One region of the Streptomyces sp. CRN 30 genome, then DNA from elsewhere that is predicted to be linked to it. Evidence: riboswitches for the same ligand, from Rfam matches in the RefSeq annotation. Region 1 holds a riboswitch; the other holds the start of a gene.

The links. Region 1 has a riboswitch for S-adenosylmethionine ahead of thrC (threonine synthase). Riboswitches for the same ligand answer to the same signal wherever they lie in the genome.
Region 2: linked by a shared signal. The riboswitch ahead of thrC (threonine synthase) and the one ahead of thrC (threonine synthase) in region 1 are both predicted to bind S-adenosylmethionine.

The regions. Positions count from the first base shown of each region.
Region 1 is NZ_JAVRHI010000535.1:20,160-27,879, forward strand. Features, by position in the region: gene UW392_RS62330 (extracellular solute-binding protein) at 1-1,173, shown strand, start outside; gene UW392_RS62335 (DUF3263 domain-containing protein) at 1,220-1,462, shown strand; gene otsB (trehalose-phosphatase) at 1,522-2,403, shown strand; gene UW392_RS62345 (hypothetical protein) at 2,543-3,088, shown strand; gene UW392_RS62350 (trehalose-6-phosphate synthase) at 3,125-4,549, opposite strand; gene UW392_RS62355 (glucosyl-3-phosphoglycerate synthase) at 4,592-5,536, opposite strand; SAM riboswitch class I at 5,708-5,849, shown strand; gene thrC (threonine synthase) at 5,867-7,156, shown strand; gene UW392_RS62365 (ubiquitin-like small modifier protein 1) at 7,210-7,485, shown strand.
Region 2 is NZ_JAVRHI010000165.1:130-7,849, forward strand. Features, by position in the region: gene UW392_RS16290 (cold-shock protein) at 307-510, opposite strand; gene UW392_RS16295 (MoaD/ThiS family protein) at 953-1,228, opposite strand; gene thrC (threonine synthase) at 1,307-2,608, opposite strand; SAM riboswitch class I at 2,626-2,801, opposite strand; gene UW392_RS16305 (glucosyl-3-phosphoglycerate synthase) at 2,960-3,916, shown strand; gene UW392_RS16310 (trehalose-6-phosphate synthase) at 3,996-5,435, shown strand; gene otsB (trehalose-phosphatase) at 5,492-6,391, opposite strand; gene UW392_RS16320 (DUF3263 domain-containing protein) at 6,445-6,711, opposite strand; gene UW392_RS16325 (extracellular solute-binding protein) at 6,754-7,720, opposite strand, start outside.

The DNA.
Region 1 (7,720 bases):
GGCTCCGACGAGGTGACCCTGCGGCTGGTCGCCGCGGACTACGGCGACGGCAAGGAGACCGGCTCCCAGCGGTACTGGGACGAACTGGCCGAGGCGTACGAGTCCGACCACCCCGACGTGGACGTCCGGGTCACCGTCTACTCCTGGAGCGACGTCGACCGGAAGGTCCGCGCGATGGTCGACTCCGGTGACGCGCCCGACCTCGCGCAGATCGGCGCCTACGCCGACTACGCGGACAAGGGGCTGCTCTACCAGGCCGACGACCTGCTCTCCATTCCCACGCAGGCCAACTTCGTCTCCCAGCTCGCCACCGCGGGCCAGGTCAACGGGGTGCAGTACGGAATGCCGTTCGCGGCCTCCACACGCGTGCTCTTCTACAACAAGACCCTCTTCGCCAAGGCCGGCCTCTCCGCGCCCGAGACCTGGGAGGACCTCGCCGACGCCGCGCAGGCGCTCGACGCGGAGGGCGTGACGTACCCGTACGCGCTGCCGCTCGGCCCCGAGGAGGCGCAGGCCGAGACCATGCAGTGGATGCTCAGCGGCGGAGGCGGCTACACCGACTCCCTCGGCACCTACAGCGTCGACTCCCCGCAGAACGTCGACACCTTCACCTGGCTCAAGGACGAACTCGTCGACAAGGGCCTCACCGGGCCGGTCGCGCCCGGCAAGCTCGACCGGGCGGACGCCTTCGCCGCCTTCGCCGAGGGCAAGGTCGGAATGCTCAACGGCCACCCGTCACTGATGGCGATGGCCAAGAAGAACGGCGTGGAGTACGGCATGGTGCCGACCCCCGGCGTCGACGGGGCGAGCGGCACCACGCTCGGCGTCACCGACTGGATGACCGCCTTCAAGCAGAACGGCCACCAGGAGCAGGCCGGCGACTTCCTCGACTACGTCTACAGCGACCGGAACGTCCTCGACTTCTCCCGCCGCTACGACCTGCTGCCGGTCACCGGCTCCGCCTCCGAGACCATGGGCGCGGCCGCCGAGGACAAGGAGCTGAAGCCGTTCCTCGACGAACTGCTCACCTCCGAGCTGTACCCGGTCGGCGAGAAGTCCTGGGCGACGGTCAGCGCACGGGTGAAGAAGGACATCGGCAGGGCGGTCGCCCGCGGCGAGGACCCCGAGTCCGTCCTGAAGGAGATCCAGACGGCCGCGACGCAGGCCGGCTGAGCCGCCTGAGCCCCCCGGTGTCGGTGCCCGGCGTTACGGTGCGGGCATGAACGAGGCAGAGCGGCAGCCGCTCGGGGAACGGGAACGGGCGGTCCTGGCGCTGGAGGGCCGCGGCTTCTCCGGCCCCGGCGCCAAGGAACGCGCGATCCGCGAGGAACTGGGCCTCGCCCCCGTGCGCTACTACCAGCTCCTCAACGCCCTCCTCGACGACCCCCGGGCCCTGGCCGCCGCCCCGGTCACGGTCAACCGCCTGCGCCGGGTCAGGGAGTCCAGACGCACGGAACGGTAGATCCTGACGCACGGAACGGCAGAGGCGTGCGAGCGGTGCCCCCGGGATAGGTTCGCCGTATGGGCAGCCACCACACGGACGCAACACCCGACACGCCTGACCAGCCGCCGGCCCCCCTGCCGACGCCCGCCACCGAGGCCGGGCGGGACGGGCTCGGCGCGGTGCTCGCGCACCCCGGCCGCACGGTGGTCGCGCTCGACTTCGACGGCACGCTCGCCGAGATCGTGCCCGACCCCGACCGGGCCCGCGCCCACCCGGACGCGGTCCCCGCGCTGGCCGCGCTCGCGCCGAAGGTCGCCTCCGTCGCCGTGATCACCGGCCGCCCCGCCGAGGTCGCCGTCCGGCACGGCGGTTTCGCGGACGTACCCGGCCTGGAGCACCTCGTCGTCCTCGGGCACTACGGCGCCGAGCGCTGGGACGCCGCCACCGGCACCGTCACCGCGCCCCCGCCGCACCCCGGGGTCGCCGCCGTCCGCGCCGGACTGCCCGCCCTCCTGGATCGGGCCGGGGTCCGCGACGGCGCGTGGATCGAGGAGAAGGGCCGCTCGATCGCCGTGCACACCCGGCGGGCCGCCGACCCGCAGGCCGCGTTCGACGCGCTGCGCGGACCCCTGGCCGAACTGGCCGGGCGGCACGGACTGATCGTCGAGCCCGGCCGGATGGTGCTGGAGCTGCGCCCGCCGGGCATGGACAAGGGCGTCGCCCTCCTCGACCACGCCCGTGCCACCGGCGCGGCGGCCGTCCTCTACGCCGGTGACGACCTCGGCGACCTGCCCGCCTTCGACGCCGTCGACACCCTGCGCGGCGACGGCACCCCGGGGCTGCTGGTGTGCAGCGGCAGCGACGAGGTGACCCGGCTGCGTGAACGCGCCGACCTGGAGGTGGACGGCCCGGCCGGGGTCGTCGCCCTGCTGAGCGCCCTCGCCCGACGGCTGGCCTGAGACAAGGTCACAGAGATTCCCCCCGTCTGTCACAGGCGTGTCCTGACGCCGCGGGGGGCGCAACCCGCCCCCCGCCCGACGCCCTCCTCCGCACCGTAAAGCCTGATCGACCAGGCACAGGAACCGTGGAGGACCCGCCATGACCGCTCGCAAGACGCTCACCCGGAAGACGAACGCCCGCAAGATCTCGGCGCTCGCCGTCACCGCCGTGGCCGCCTGTCTGGCCCTCACCGCCTGCGAGAGCGGCGGCACCGACGACACCTCGTCGGCGACCGCCGGGACGTCCGTGACCGCCACCGCCGAATCGTCCACCCCGCCCGCCGACTCCACCGACGCGAGCGCCACCGCGTCCGTCGGGTCGACCGCCCCGACCGCGGAGTCGAACGCCACCACCGACTCCTCCGCGCAGGGCGGCGAAACCACCCCCGCCGCCGGCCTCGCGCTGGACCTGAAGTGCACCAACCAGCTGGACTACGCGAACGACTCGCGGTCCAACGCCGAGATCAACTCCATCGGCGCCGACACCGGGACCTGCCCCGTGCCCGAGGGCGCCGCCGACCCGGACGGCCTCGCGCTGGACCTGAAGTGCACCAACCAGATCGACTACGCGAACGACTCCCGGTCCAACGCGGAGATCAACTCCATCGGCGCCGACACCGGCACCTGCCCCGAGCCGCAGCAGTAGGCGGCAGGAGAGGCGGCAGGGCGGCAGAAACCAGGGTCAGCCCCGCAGGGCCTCCAGCTGGTCCAGGAACCACCGCGCCGGCGGCAACGCCGTTGCCGCCGCGGCCAGCCGCTTCGTCCGCTCCGCGCGCTCGCCGTCCGGCAGGGAGAGCGCCTCGTGCAGGGCGTCCGCCGTACCCACCACGTCGTACGGATTGACGACGACGGCGTCCTCGCCCAGCTCCTCGAAGGCCCCGGCCTCCCGGGACAGCACCAGCGCCACCCCCTCGTCGGAGACGACCGGCACCTCCTTGGCGACCAGGTTCATCCCGTCCCTGATGGGGTTGACCAGCGCCACGTCGGCCAGCCGGTACGCCGCCAGCGACCGCGCGAAATCGTCCTCGACGTGCAGCACGACCGGCGTCCAGTCCGGCGTACCGAACTCCTCGTTGACCGACTCGGCGACCCGCCGGACCTCCGCCGTGTACTCCCGGTAGACCGCGAGATCCTGCCGGGAGGGGTAGGCGAACGCGACGTGCACCACCCGCTCCCGCCACTCCGGCCGCCGCCGGAGCAGCTCCCGGTAGGCCAGCAGCCCCCGCACGATGTTCTTCGACAGCTCGGTCCGGTCCACCCGCACGACCGTGCGCCGGCCCTCGCCGATCTGTCCCCGCAGCGCCGCCATCCGCTCGTCCACGTCGCTCTCCCGCGACCGCTTCCGCAGGAACTCCGCGTCCGCCCCGAGCCCGTGCACGCCCACCTCGGTGGAGCCGAGCCCGCCCACCAGCGCGTCGCAGCACGCGGTGAACGCGTCTGCCCAGCGGTGGGTGAGGAACCCCAGCCGGTCCGCGCCCAGCATCCCGCGCAGCACCTGCTCGGCGATGTCGTCGGGCAGCATCCGGAAGTACTCCACCGGCGCCCACGGCGTGTGCGAGAAGTGGCCGATGCGGAGATCGGGCCGCAACTCCCTGAGCATGCCCGGCACCAGCGTCAGGTGGTAGTCCTGCACCAGCGCGACCGCGCCCTCGGCGGCCTCCTCGGCCAGCGCCTCGGCGAACGCCCGGTTGAACGCCACGTAGGAGTCCCACCGCCGGCGGAACTCCGCGTCGAAGACCGGCTCCACCGGCGTCTGGTACAGCATGTGGTGGACGAACCACAGCACGGAGTTGGCGATGCCGTTGTACGCGTCGCTGTGCACGTCGGCGGGGATGTCCAGCATCCGTACGCCGTCCTCGCCCGCCCCGCGCCGCACCGCCTCGCGGTCGCCGTCGGACAGCGCCGAGCACACCCACAGCGCACCCGCGTCCGGTCCGATCGCCGACAGCCCGGAGACCAGTCCGCCGCCGCCCCGCTTGGCGCGCAGCGAACCGTCCCCCCCGACCTCGTACGACACGGGGCCCCGATTGGAGGCCACCAGCACCTGAGCGGCACCGAAGGACGCGGACGAAGCGGACGAAGAAGAAGCGGAAGCCGAGGAAGCCATACGACTCAAACTAGCCCGGCCGCCAACAGCTCAAACGTACGTTCACGCGACCTTGCGCTCCGCGTACTCGGCGATCTCCAGCATCGGCGGGCGTTCCTCGGTGTCCACCGAGAACGTCCGCGGCTCGAACCCCTGCGCACCTCGCTCGAACTGCGTCAGCGCCGGCCGGACCAGATGGCCCCGGGCCAGCCTGAGCTGCGCGGTCCGGTAGATCGCGGCGGCCATCCGGCCCAGCGCCTGCCCGTCCTGGTGCCGGTGCCTGCGCACCCCGACGTCGACCTGGGCGAGGGCGTCCAGGCCCACCAGGTGCAGCGCGTCCACCAGCATGCCCAGCTCCACCCCGTAGCCGACGGGGAACGGCAGCCGCTCCAGGAGCGAGCGGCGGGCCGCGTACTCGCCGCCGAGCGGCTGCACGAAACCGGCCAGCCGCGGCCAGTGCATGTTCAGCAGCGGGCGGGCCATCAGCTCGGTGACCCGGCCGCCCTGCCCGGCGGCGCCGCGCAGCGGACGGTCGTACATGGCCTTGACCAGGTGCACGTCCGGGTCGGTCAGCAGCGGGCCGACGATCCCCGTGACGAAGTCGGACGAGAACTCCTTGAGGTCGGCGTCGACGAACGCCACGATGTCCCCGCTCGTCACCAGCAGTGACCGCCACAGCACCTCGCCCTTGCCGGGGACGGGCGCGAGGCGCGGCAGGATCTCGTCGCGGTGCACGACGCGGGCGCCGGCCGCCGCGGCCACCTTCGACGTGGCGTCGGTCGACCCGGAGTCGATCACGACGATCTCGTCGACCAGCGGTACCTGGCACATCAGGTCGTGGCGGACGGCCGCGACGATGTCGCCGACGGTCTCCTCCTCGTTCAGCGCGGGCAGCACGACGCTGACCCGCTGGCCGGTGCGCTGCTTGGCGGCCAGTATCTGGTGGAGCGGACGGTCGGTCACGGACCAGGAGCGTGCACTGAGCCAGCGCTCGACTTCTTCCAGCACGGTCTGCGGCTCCTCCCTGTTGTGGATCACGGTCAGCGGGTCAGGCGTCGCATATGTGATCCATCTCGCGCATCGGACGACTATCTCAACTGTCCTGGCCTTCGGTTACAGTCTTGAACAACGCGGATGACCATCGCATGTCGGGGGTGGCCGCCGCTGACAACCACATACAGCTCATCCAGAGGGGCAGAGGGACACGGCCCGATGAAGCCCCGGCAACCCTCCAGTCGGTACTCGTGAAGACGCGAGGCTCCCGGCTCGGGAAGGTGCCAAATCCGTCTCACGGCGAAGTGCGTCGTGAGGAAGATGAGGAGAAAGGGCCTCGCCTCCATGGCTGTGCAGACTGCCGAAAGCACCACCACTCCCGCCGCCTCCGTCGATCTCGGCCCCGCCGCGGCGCTCTCCTGCCGGGAATGCGGCCACCGCGTGCCCCTCGGCCCGGTCTTCGCCTGCGAGGAGTGTTTCGGCCCGCTGGAGATCGCTTACGACTTCTCCTCGTACGACACGGAGAAGCTCCGCGCGCGCATCGAAGCGGGCCCCGCGAACATCTGGCGTTACGCGCCGCTGCTGCCCGTCCCGGCGGACGTCGCCGACAAGCCCAACATCAACCCGGGCTGGACCAAGCTCGTCCAGGCCGACCGCCTCGCCGCCGAGCTGGGCGTCACCGGCGGTCTCTACGTCAAGGACGACTCCGGCAACCCGACGCACTCCTTCAAGGACCGGGTCGTGGCGCAGGCACTGGAGGCGGCGCGCGCCTTCGGCTTCACCACCCTCTCCTGCTCCTCCACCGGCAACCTGGCCGGCGCCGTCGGCGCCGCCGCCGCCCGCGCCGGTCTGCGCTCCTGCGTGTTCATCCCGCACGACCTGGAGCAGGGCAAGGTCGTCATGGCCGCGATCTACGGCGGCGAGCTGGTCGGCATCGAGGGCAACTACGACGACGTCAACCGCTTCTGTTCCGAGCTGATCGGCGACCCGGCCGGCGAGGGCTGGGGCTTCGTCAACGTCAATCTCCGCCCCTACTACGCGGAGGGGTCCAAGACCCTCGCGTACGAGATCTGCGAGCAGCTCGGCTGGCGCCTTCCCGACCAGCTCGTCGTGCCCATCGCCTCCGGCTCCCAGCTCACGAAGATCGACAAGGGTCTGAAGGAACTGATCGAGCTGGGGCTCGTCGAGGACAGGCCGTACAAGATCTTCGGTGCCCAGGCCGAGGGGTGCTCGCCGGTCTCCACCGCGTTCAAGGCCGGCCACGACGTGGTCCGCCCGCAGAAGCCGAACACCATCGCCAAGTCGCTGGCCATCGGCAACCCGGCCGACGGGCCGTACGTCCTCGACATCGCCCGCCGCACCGGCGGCGCGGTGGAGGACGTCACGGACGAGCAGGTCGTCGAGGCGATCAAGTTGCTGGCGCGGACGGAAGGGATCTTCGCGGAGACCGCGGGCGGGGTCACGGTGGGCGTGACGAAGAAGCTGATCGAGGCGGGTGTCCTCGACCCGTCGCTCACCACCGTGGTGCTCAACACCGGGGACGGTCTGAAGACGCTGGACGCGGTCGCCGACACGGGGCTCACGGCGACGATCCGGCCGAACCTCGACTCCTTCCGTGCGGCGGGGCTGGCGTAGCGCCGCGCAGTTCCCCGCACCCCTAGGCAGATCCCCCTGACCGGAGGTTTCAAGTGAGTGTCTCTGTCCGCATCCCGACCATCCTGCGTACGTACACCGGCGGGCAGGCCGAAGTGACCGCCGAAGGGGCCACCCTCGGCGAGGTCATCGCCGACCTGGAGAAGAACCACACCGGGATTTCCGGGCGGGTTCTCGACGACCAGGGCAAGCTGCGGCGGTTCGTCAACGTGTACGTCAACGACGACGACGTCCGATTCGAGCAGGGTCTGGAGACGGCCACCCCGGACGGGGCCGGCGTCTCGATCATCCCCGCGGTCGCCGGCGGCTGATCCGTCACCCACCGTTCCCCCGAATTGCCCCCTCCGTGAGAGAAGCGGAGGGGGCAATTCCATGTGGTTGAGCGCGGTACAGTTGGGGAACGCGGCGCTGATCACGCGGTCGGAAACCAAGAATTCCTGCCGCCCGCCCGACTAGATGTAGCCAAAGTGTGGGCGTCTTTCGCGTCTTTTGCCCTCTTTGAGTGGCCCGACTTGCCCCGAATCCTTACGAATTCTCACCATATTC
Region 2 (7,720 bases), on a different contig from region 1:
GGCTCGCCGGCCTCGTGGTTCCTTGCCCCACCCGGCCTGCGGGCCTCACCGACCCGGTCCTTCGTTGTCACTCTCACCTTCAGAGTGCTAACGCAATGATTAGCACTCGACCCATGAGAGTGCAAGGTGCTTCCGTACGGCGGGGTCGTCGGACGGGCACCTCCGGGGCGTCCGCGAGCGGCCTCCCGGAGCGGCTCCGGGCAGGACGAAGGGCCCGTACCCCCGGTGCCCCGTGGGATACGAGCCCTTCGAAGACGAACGCAGAACGCCCAGGCGAGGACGTCGCTACGATGCGGCCGGCGCGCTTCAGACGGCCACGCGGACCATGTCCGCCTGCGGCCCCTTCTGGCCCTGCGAGATCTCGAACTCGACCCGCTGCCCCTCTTCCAGAGTGCGGTAACCGTCCATCTGGATCGCGCTGTAGTGGACGAATACATCCGCACCACCGTCGACCGCGATGAAGCCGTACCCCTTCTCCGCGTTGAACCACTTGACGGTGCCCTGAGCCATGCCTAACTCCCCTATTACTGGCCCTTGCGCAGATCCGCACTTCGCGGATCCGGGTCAGACCTCACCCCCCAACGGTTGGGGGTGTGCGCCGGAACGCGTCGACCGCGGCTGAATGTATCTGCCCAACTGCCGTCTGCAACAGGTCAATCGGACGAGAATTCTGGACACCGGCGGTCGGTAATGTACGGAGAATTCCCTCGAATGCAGGGCAAGTCGGGCCTGACAAAGGGAACAAAACACGCAAAAGCCCTGCACACTTTGGCTGCATCGCGTCGGGCAGGAACCCGGGAACTCATATGCGCCGACTCCGCATCTCATGTGAGAAACGAACCGGGTTCCCCAACTGTACCGTGCTCAACCATGCAGAATTGCCCCCTCCGTTTCTCTTACGGAAGGGGCAATTCCGGAAACTCTCGGTCACCCGAGTTACCAGTGATAATGATCAGCCGCCGGCGACGGCCGGAATGATCGAAACGCCCGCCCCGTCGGGGGTCGCCGTCTCCAGGCCCTGCTCGAAACGGACGTCGTCGTCGTTGACGTACACGTTCACGAAACGGCGCAGCTTGCCCTGGTCGTCCAGGACGCGGGCGCCGATGCCCGTGTGGTTCTTCTCCAGGTCGGCGAGGACCTCGGCGAGCGTCGTTCCCTCGGCGCTCACCTCCGCCTTGCCGCCGGTGTAGGTGCGCAGGATCGTGGGGATGCGGACGGTGACGCTCATGGGTGGAACCTCCTGAAGCTGGTGGGGCGGCGCCCCCGAGGGCGCGAAGTCGTGTGAAGGGGCGGCCGGGCGGAGCGGCTACGCGAGACCGGCCTCGTGGAACGCGTCGAGGCTGGGGCGGATCGTCGCGGTGAGCCCGGTGTCGGCCACCGCGTCCAGCGTCTTGAGGCCGTCGCCGGTGTTGAGGACGACGGTCGTCTTCTCCGGGTCGAGCAGACCGCTCTTGATCAGCTTGCGGGTGACACCGACGGTCACCCCGCCCGCCGTCTCGGCGAAGATGCCCTCGGTGCGTGCGAGCAGCTTGATCGCGTCCACGATCTCCGCGTCGTCCACGTCCTCCACCGCACCGCCCGTACGGCGCGCGATGTCGAGGACGTAGGGGCCGTCGGCCGGGTTGCCGATGGCGAGCGACTTGGCGATGGTGTCCGGCTTCTGCGGACGGACGACGTCGTGGCCGTCCTTGTAGGCCACCGACACCGGCGAGCAGCCCTCGGCCTGCGCGCCGAAGATCCTGTACGGCCGGTCCTCGACGAGCCCGAGCCTGATGAGCTCCTGCAGCCCCTTGTCGATCTTCGTGAGCTGGGAGCCGGAGGCGATCGGGACGACGATCTGGTCGGGGAGCTTCCAGCCGAGCTGCTCGCAGATCTCGTACGCCAGCGTCTTGGAGCCCTCGGCGTAGTACGGCCGCAGGTTGACGTTGACGAAGCCCCAGCCCTCGCCCGCCGGGTCGCCGATGAGCTCGGAGCAGAAGCGGTTGACGTCGTCGTAGTTGCCCTCGATGCCGACGAGGTCACCGCCGTAGACGGCGGCCATGACGACCTTGCCCTGCTCCAGGTCGTGCGGGATGAACACGCAGGAGCGGAAGCCGGCCCGGGCGGCGGCCGCGCCGACGGCGCCGGCCAGGTTGCCCGTGGAGGAGCAGGAGAGGGTGGTGAAGCCGAAGGCGCGCGCGGCCTCCAGGGCCTGGGCGACGACCCGGTCCTTGAAGGAGTGGGTCGGGTTGCCGGAGTCGTCCTTCACGTAGAGCCCACCGGTCACACCGAGCTCACGGGCCAGATTGTCGGCCTTGACGAGCTTGGTCCAGCCGGGGTTGAGGTTCGGCTTCCCGGCTACGTCGGCCGGGACGGGCAGCAGGGGCGCGTAACGCCAGATGTTCGCGGGGCCGGACTCGATGCGCCGGCGCAGTTCCTCGGTGTCGTACGCGGAGAAGTCGTAGGCGATCTCCAGCGGTCCGAAGCATTCCTCGCAGGCGAAGACCGGGCCGAGCGGGACGCGGTGGCCGCACTCGCGACAGGACAGCGCGGCGGCGGGGCCGAGATCCACGGGGGAGGGGGTGGTGACACCGGATTCGGTGGTGCTTGCAACTGTCTGCGCAGCCATGGAGGCGAGGCCCTTTCTCCTCATCTTCCTCACGACGCACTTCGCCGTGAGACGGATTTGGCACCTTCCCTAGCCGGGAGCCCCGCGGAGTCGATCAACAGTCGCCAATGACCGTCAGTGATCGCTACGAGAGCCGGCTGGAGGGTTGCCGGGGCTTCAACGGGCCGTGTCCCTCTGCCCCTCTGGATGAGCGGTATTCGGTTGTGAACAGCGGTGACCCCCGACATGCGATGGTCATCCGCGTTGTTCAAGACTGTAACCGACGGCCAGGACAGTTGAGGGAGTCGTCCGCACCGCGAGATGGATCACACGTACGTCCTGTGTGATCGAAAAAGGGAGGAGCCGCAGGCTGTGCTGGAAGAAGTCGAGCGCTGGCTGAGCACCCGCTCCTGGTCCGTGAACGACCGCCCGCTGCACCGGGTCATGGCCGCGAAACGGGCCACGGGCCAGTCGGTCAGTGTCGTCCTGCCCGCGCTCAACGAGGAGGCGACGGTCGGCGGGATCGTCGCCGCGATCCGCCGTGACCTCGTGGAGCGCACCCCGCTCGTCGACGAGATCGTCGTCGTCGACTCGGGGTCGACCGACCGCACCTCGGAGGTGGCCGCCGCGGCGGGCGCGAGAGTCGTCCACCGCGACGCGATCCTGCCCCGGCTGCCGGCCGTGCCCGGCAAGGGCGAGGTGCTGTGGCGCTCCCTGCTCGTCACCCACGGGGACATCGTCTGTTTCGTCGACGCGGACCTCAGGGAGTTCTCGTCCGACTTCGTCCTGGGCATCGTGGGCCCGCTGCTCACCGACCCCGGCGTCGACCTGGTCAAGGCGATGTACGACCGGCCGCTCACCTCCTCCGCCGGCCTTCCGGCCGGGCAGGGCGGCCGGGTCACCGAGCTGATGGCCCGCCCGCTGCTCAACATGCACTGGCCGCAGCTCGCGGGCTTCGTCCAGCCGCTCGGCGGCGAGTACGCGGCCCGCCGCTCGCTCCTGGAGCGGCTGCCGTTCCCGGTCGGGTACGGCGTGGAGCTGGGCATGCTGGTCGACGCGCTGCACCTGGTGGGCCTGGACGCCCTCGCCCAGGTCGACGTGGGTGTCCGCCTCCACCGCCACCAGGACGGGCAGGCGCTCGGCCGGATGGCCGCCGCGATCTACCGCACGGCCCAGCTGCGGCTGGCCCGCGGCCACCTCGTCCGCCCCGCGCTCACCCAGTTCGAGCGGGGCGAGGACGGCTTCGAGCCGCGCACCTACTCGGTGGACACCGAGGAGCGGCCGCCGATGGCGGAGATCGAGGAGTACGCGGCGCGCAGAGCGGCGTAGGCGGCGGGCCGCCGTGGAGGGGATGTATACGGATGAGACATACGTTTGAGTCTTCCGGCCTCGGGCTAGGTTGAGGCGTATGGCTTCCGCAGCAACCTCCACCGGCGCCCGCGTCCTCGTCGCGTCCAACCGCGGCCCCGTCTCGTACACGCTCGACGAGTCGGGCGACCTCTCCGCCAGACGTGGCGGCGGCGGCCTGGTGTCCGGCCTGTCGGCGATCGGCCCGGACGCCGACGCCGTATGGGTGTGCGCGGCACTGGGCGACGGCGACCGCGAGGCGGTACGGCGCACCGGCGGCGCCCTGTCCCCCGACGACACCGGCGGTCAGCGCGTCCGCATGCTGGACATCGCCGCCGACGTGCACGCCGACGCGTACAACGGCGTCGCCAACTCGGTGCTCTGGTTCATCCACCACATGCTGTACCAGACGCCGCTGGAACCGGTCTTCGACGGCGAGTTCCGGCGGCAGTGGGCCTCGTACGAGGCGTACAACCGCGCGTTCGCCGAGGCGCTCGCCGAGGAGGCGGGCGAGGGCGCGTCGGTGCTCGTGCAGGACTACCACCTGGTGCTGGTGCCCCGGATGCTCCGCGAGCTCCGCCCCGACCTGCGCATCGGGCACTTCTCGCACACGCCGTGGGCCCCGCCGGAGTACTTCCGGCTGCTGCCCGACGACATCGCGGCGCAGGTACTCAGCGGCATCCTCGGCGCGGACCGGGCGGCGTTCCTCACCCAGCGGTGGGCGGACGCGTTCACGGAGTGCTGCCACGCGGTGCTCGGGCCCGGTATCCCCTCGGGCACGCGCATCGGGGTGCACGGACTGGGCGCCGACGCGGACTTCCTGCGCGGGCGTGCGCACGAGACGGACGTGGACGAGCGGATCGCGGCGCTCCGGGAGCAGATCGGCACGGCGCCGGACGGCAGCCCGCGGAAGACGGTCGTCCGGGTGGACCGGACCGAGCTGTCCAAGAACATCGTGCGCGGGCTGCTGGCGTACCGGCACCTGCTGGAGACCAGGCCCCAGTGGCGCGAGCGGGTGGTGCACGTGGCGTTCGCGTACCCGTCCCGCCAGGACCTCGCCGTCTACCGCGACTACACCGCCGAGGTGCAGCGCGTGGCCGACGAGATCAACTCCCAGTACGCGACGCCGGGCTGGACCCCGGTGGTGCTGCACGTCCAGGACGACTTCGCGCGCTCGCTCGCCTCGTACCGGCTGGCGGACGTGGCGCTGGTCAACCCCATCCGGGACGGCATGAACCTGGTCGCCAAGGAGGTGCCGGTCGTCTCCGACGCGGGCTGCGCGCTGGTGCTGTCGCGGGAGGCGGGCGCGTTCGAGGAGCTGGGCGAGGACGCGGTCGTGGTGAACCCGTACGACATCATCGGCACGGCCGACGCGCTGCACACCGCGCTGACCCTCCCGGAGGACGAGCGCGCCGAGCGCAGCAAGCGGCTGGCCGCCGCGGCGACCGCGCTGCCCCCGGCGAAGTGGTTCCTGGACCAGTTGCACGCGCTGGAGGGCTGAGGGAGGGCCGGACCCCGGCCCTCACCCCGCCCCCTCTCCCGTTCGGCCGTCGGCCGTCAGCCGATCGCGTCGGCCAGCGTCCGCAGCAGTCGTACGACGTCCGCGGGGCCGTCCACCACCAGGTCGGCGCGCTTCTCCAGTTCGCTGACCTCGTTGCTGCCGCTGCACACCAGCAGGCCGGCCGTGCCCTCGGCGCGCAGCGCGTCGACCGCGGCGAAGGCGGGCAGGTCACCGAGGTCGTCGCCGGCGTACAGCACCGCTTCGGCGCCCGTCTCGCGCACGTACTCCCGCAGGGCGACGCCCTTGTCCACGCCCGGCGGGCGCAGCTCCAGGACCAGCCGGCCGGGCTCCACGACGAGACCGTGCCGGGCCGCGAGGGCGGCCAGGGGCTCCCGCAGGGCGTCGAAGGCGGCCTGCGGGTCGGTGGCGCGACGGGTGTGGACGGCGACCGCCCGGCCCTTCTCCTCGATCCACGTGCCCCGCCAGGCGCCGGCCCGGTCCAGCTCGCCGGGCAGCTCGGCGCGGACCGCGGCCACCCCGGGGTGCGCGGCGGGGGCGGTGACGGTGCCGGTGACGGCGTCCCAGCGCTCGGCGCCGTAGTGCCCGAGGACGACCAGGTGCTCCAGCCCCGCGACGCCCGCGAAGCCGCCGTTGCGCACCGCGACACCGGCCGGGCGGCCCGTGATCACGGCGACGGAGGCGAGCTTCGGGGCGAGGGCCGCGAGGACGGGGACGGCGTCGGGGTGCGCCCTGGCCTGCTCGGGGTCGGCGACGATCGGCGCGAGGGTGCCGTCGAAGTCGAGCGCGACGACCGCCCGGTCCGGCCGGGCGAGCAGCGCGTCCAGCCCGGCGCGGCCGGCCGCCGTCGCGGGCGCCGGCAGCGGGTCGTCGTGGTCCGGGAAGTTCGGGGAGTTCGGGGGGTCCAGGGGGTCGGTGGAGTCGGTGTGGGTGCCCATACGGGCACTCCTATCCACGCACGGCCGCCCGTACCCCGAGAGCCCGTGTCATCTCACCGCTCCGCGCGCCGGGCGTCCCGTACGCGGCGGAGCCGGTTGACCGTCACCGGGTCGTGCTCCAGGGCGCGGCGGTCGTCGAGCAGGGCGTTGAGCAGCTGGTAGTAGCGCACCGGCGCCAGGCCCAGCTGCTCGCGTATCGCCCGCTCCTTGGCGCCGGGGCCCTCGAAGCCGCGGCGCTCCAGGGCGAGGACGGCCCGTTCCCGCGCGCCGAGTCCCGGCGCGGGCCCGTCCGCGCCGGCGTCGTCAGCCATGTCAGCCATGTCAGCAACCGTAGCCCTCGGCACCGACAGCGCCCCTCACGGTCAGGCCGCGCTCTCCGCCTTCAGCGCCACCTGCTGCAGCTCCTCCAGGACCTCCCGCGGGCTGCCGTCCGGTGCCACGGCCTCGCCGATCCGCTGCTTGACCGCGGCGCTCACCTCGGCCCAGGAGGTCTTGCCGACGGGGTAGAGCTCGCTCTCGGGGAGCTCGTCGAGGAACGGGGCGAGGAGGGCGTCCCGCTCGGTGCCGGACATGACCTCGGAGGCGGACGTGGTCACCGGCAGCATGTCGTACGTGCGGGCGAACTCGAGCACGTTCTCCTCGTCGTAGACGAAGTCGAGGAACGCGCCGATCTCCTTCTGGTGATCGTTGTGCTTGAAGGCCATCATCCAGTCCGCGACGCCCAGCGTGCCGCCGGACCGGCCGCTCGCGCCCGGCATGGGCACCGTGCCGAGCTCCAGGCCCTGGTCGGCGGCGGTCCGCAGCAGCGTGGGCAGGCCGTTGACCATGCCGACGTCACCGCGCGTGAACGCGGCCGTCGCGTCGGCGCGGTTCAGCTTCGCGGGCGCCGTCGGCCCGGTCAGCCCCTTCTCCACGAGCTCTTCCTTCAGCCAGGTCAGCGTCTCCACGTTGCGTGCGGAGTCGAAGGCGTAGGAGCCCACGTCGTCGATGTAGCCGGAGCCGCCGCTCAGCAGCCACTGCATCGTCTCGGCCTGCGCCTCCTCCGGCCCCAGCGGCAGCGCGTACGGCGTCTCGACGCCGGCGTCCTTCAGCGCGGCCGCGTCCTCGGCCAGGTCCTCCCAGGTCTCGGGCGCGGAGTCGATCCCGGCGGCGGCGAACAGCTCCTTGTTGTAGAAGAGCACCCGGGTCGAGGCGGCGAACGGCAGCCCGTACTGGAGCCGGTTCACCGTCCCCGCGTCGCTGAGCTGCGGCAGGAAGTCGGCCTGCACGGGGACGGAGAGCAGTTCCCCCGCCTGGTACAGCAGCCCCTTGGCGGCGTAGTCGGCGTAC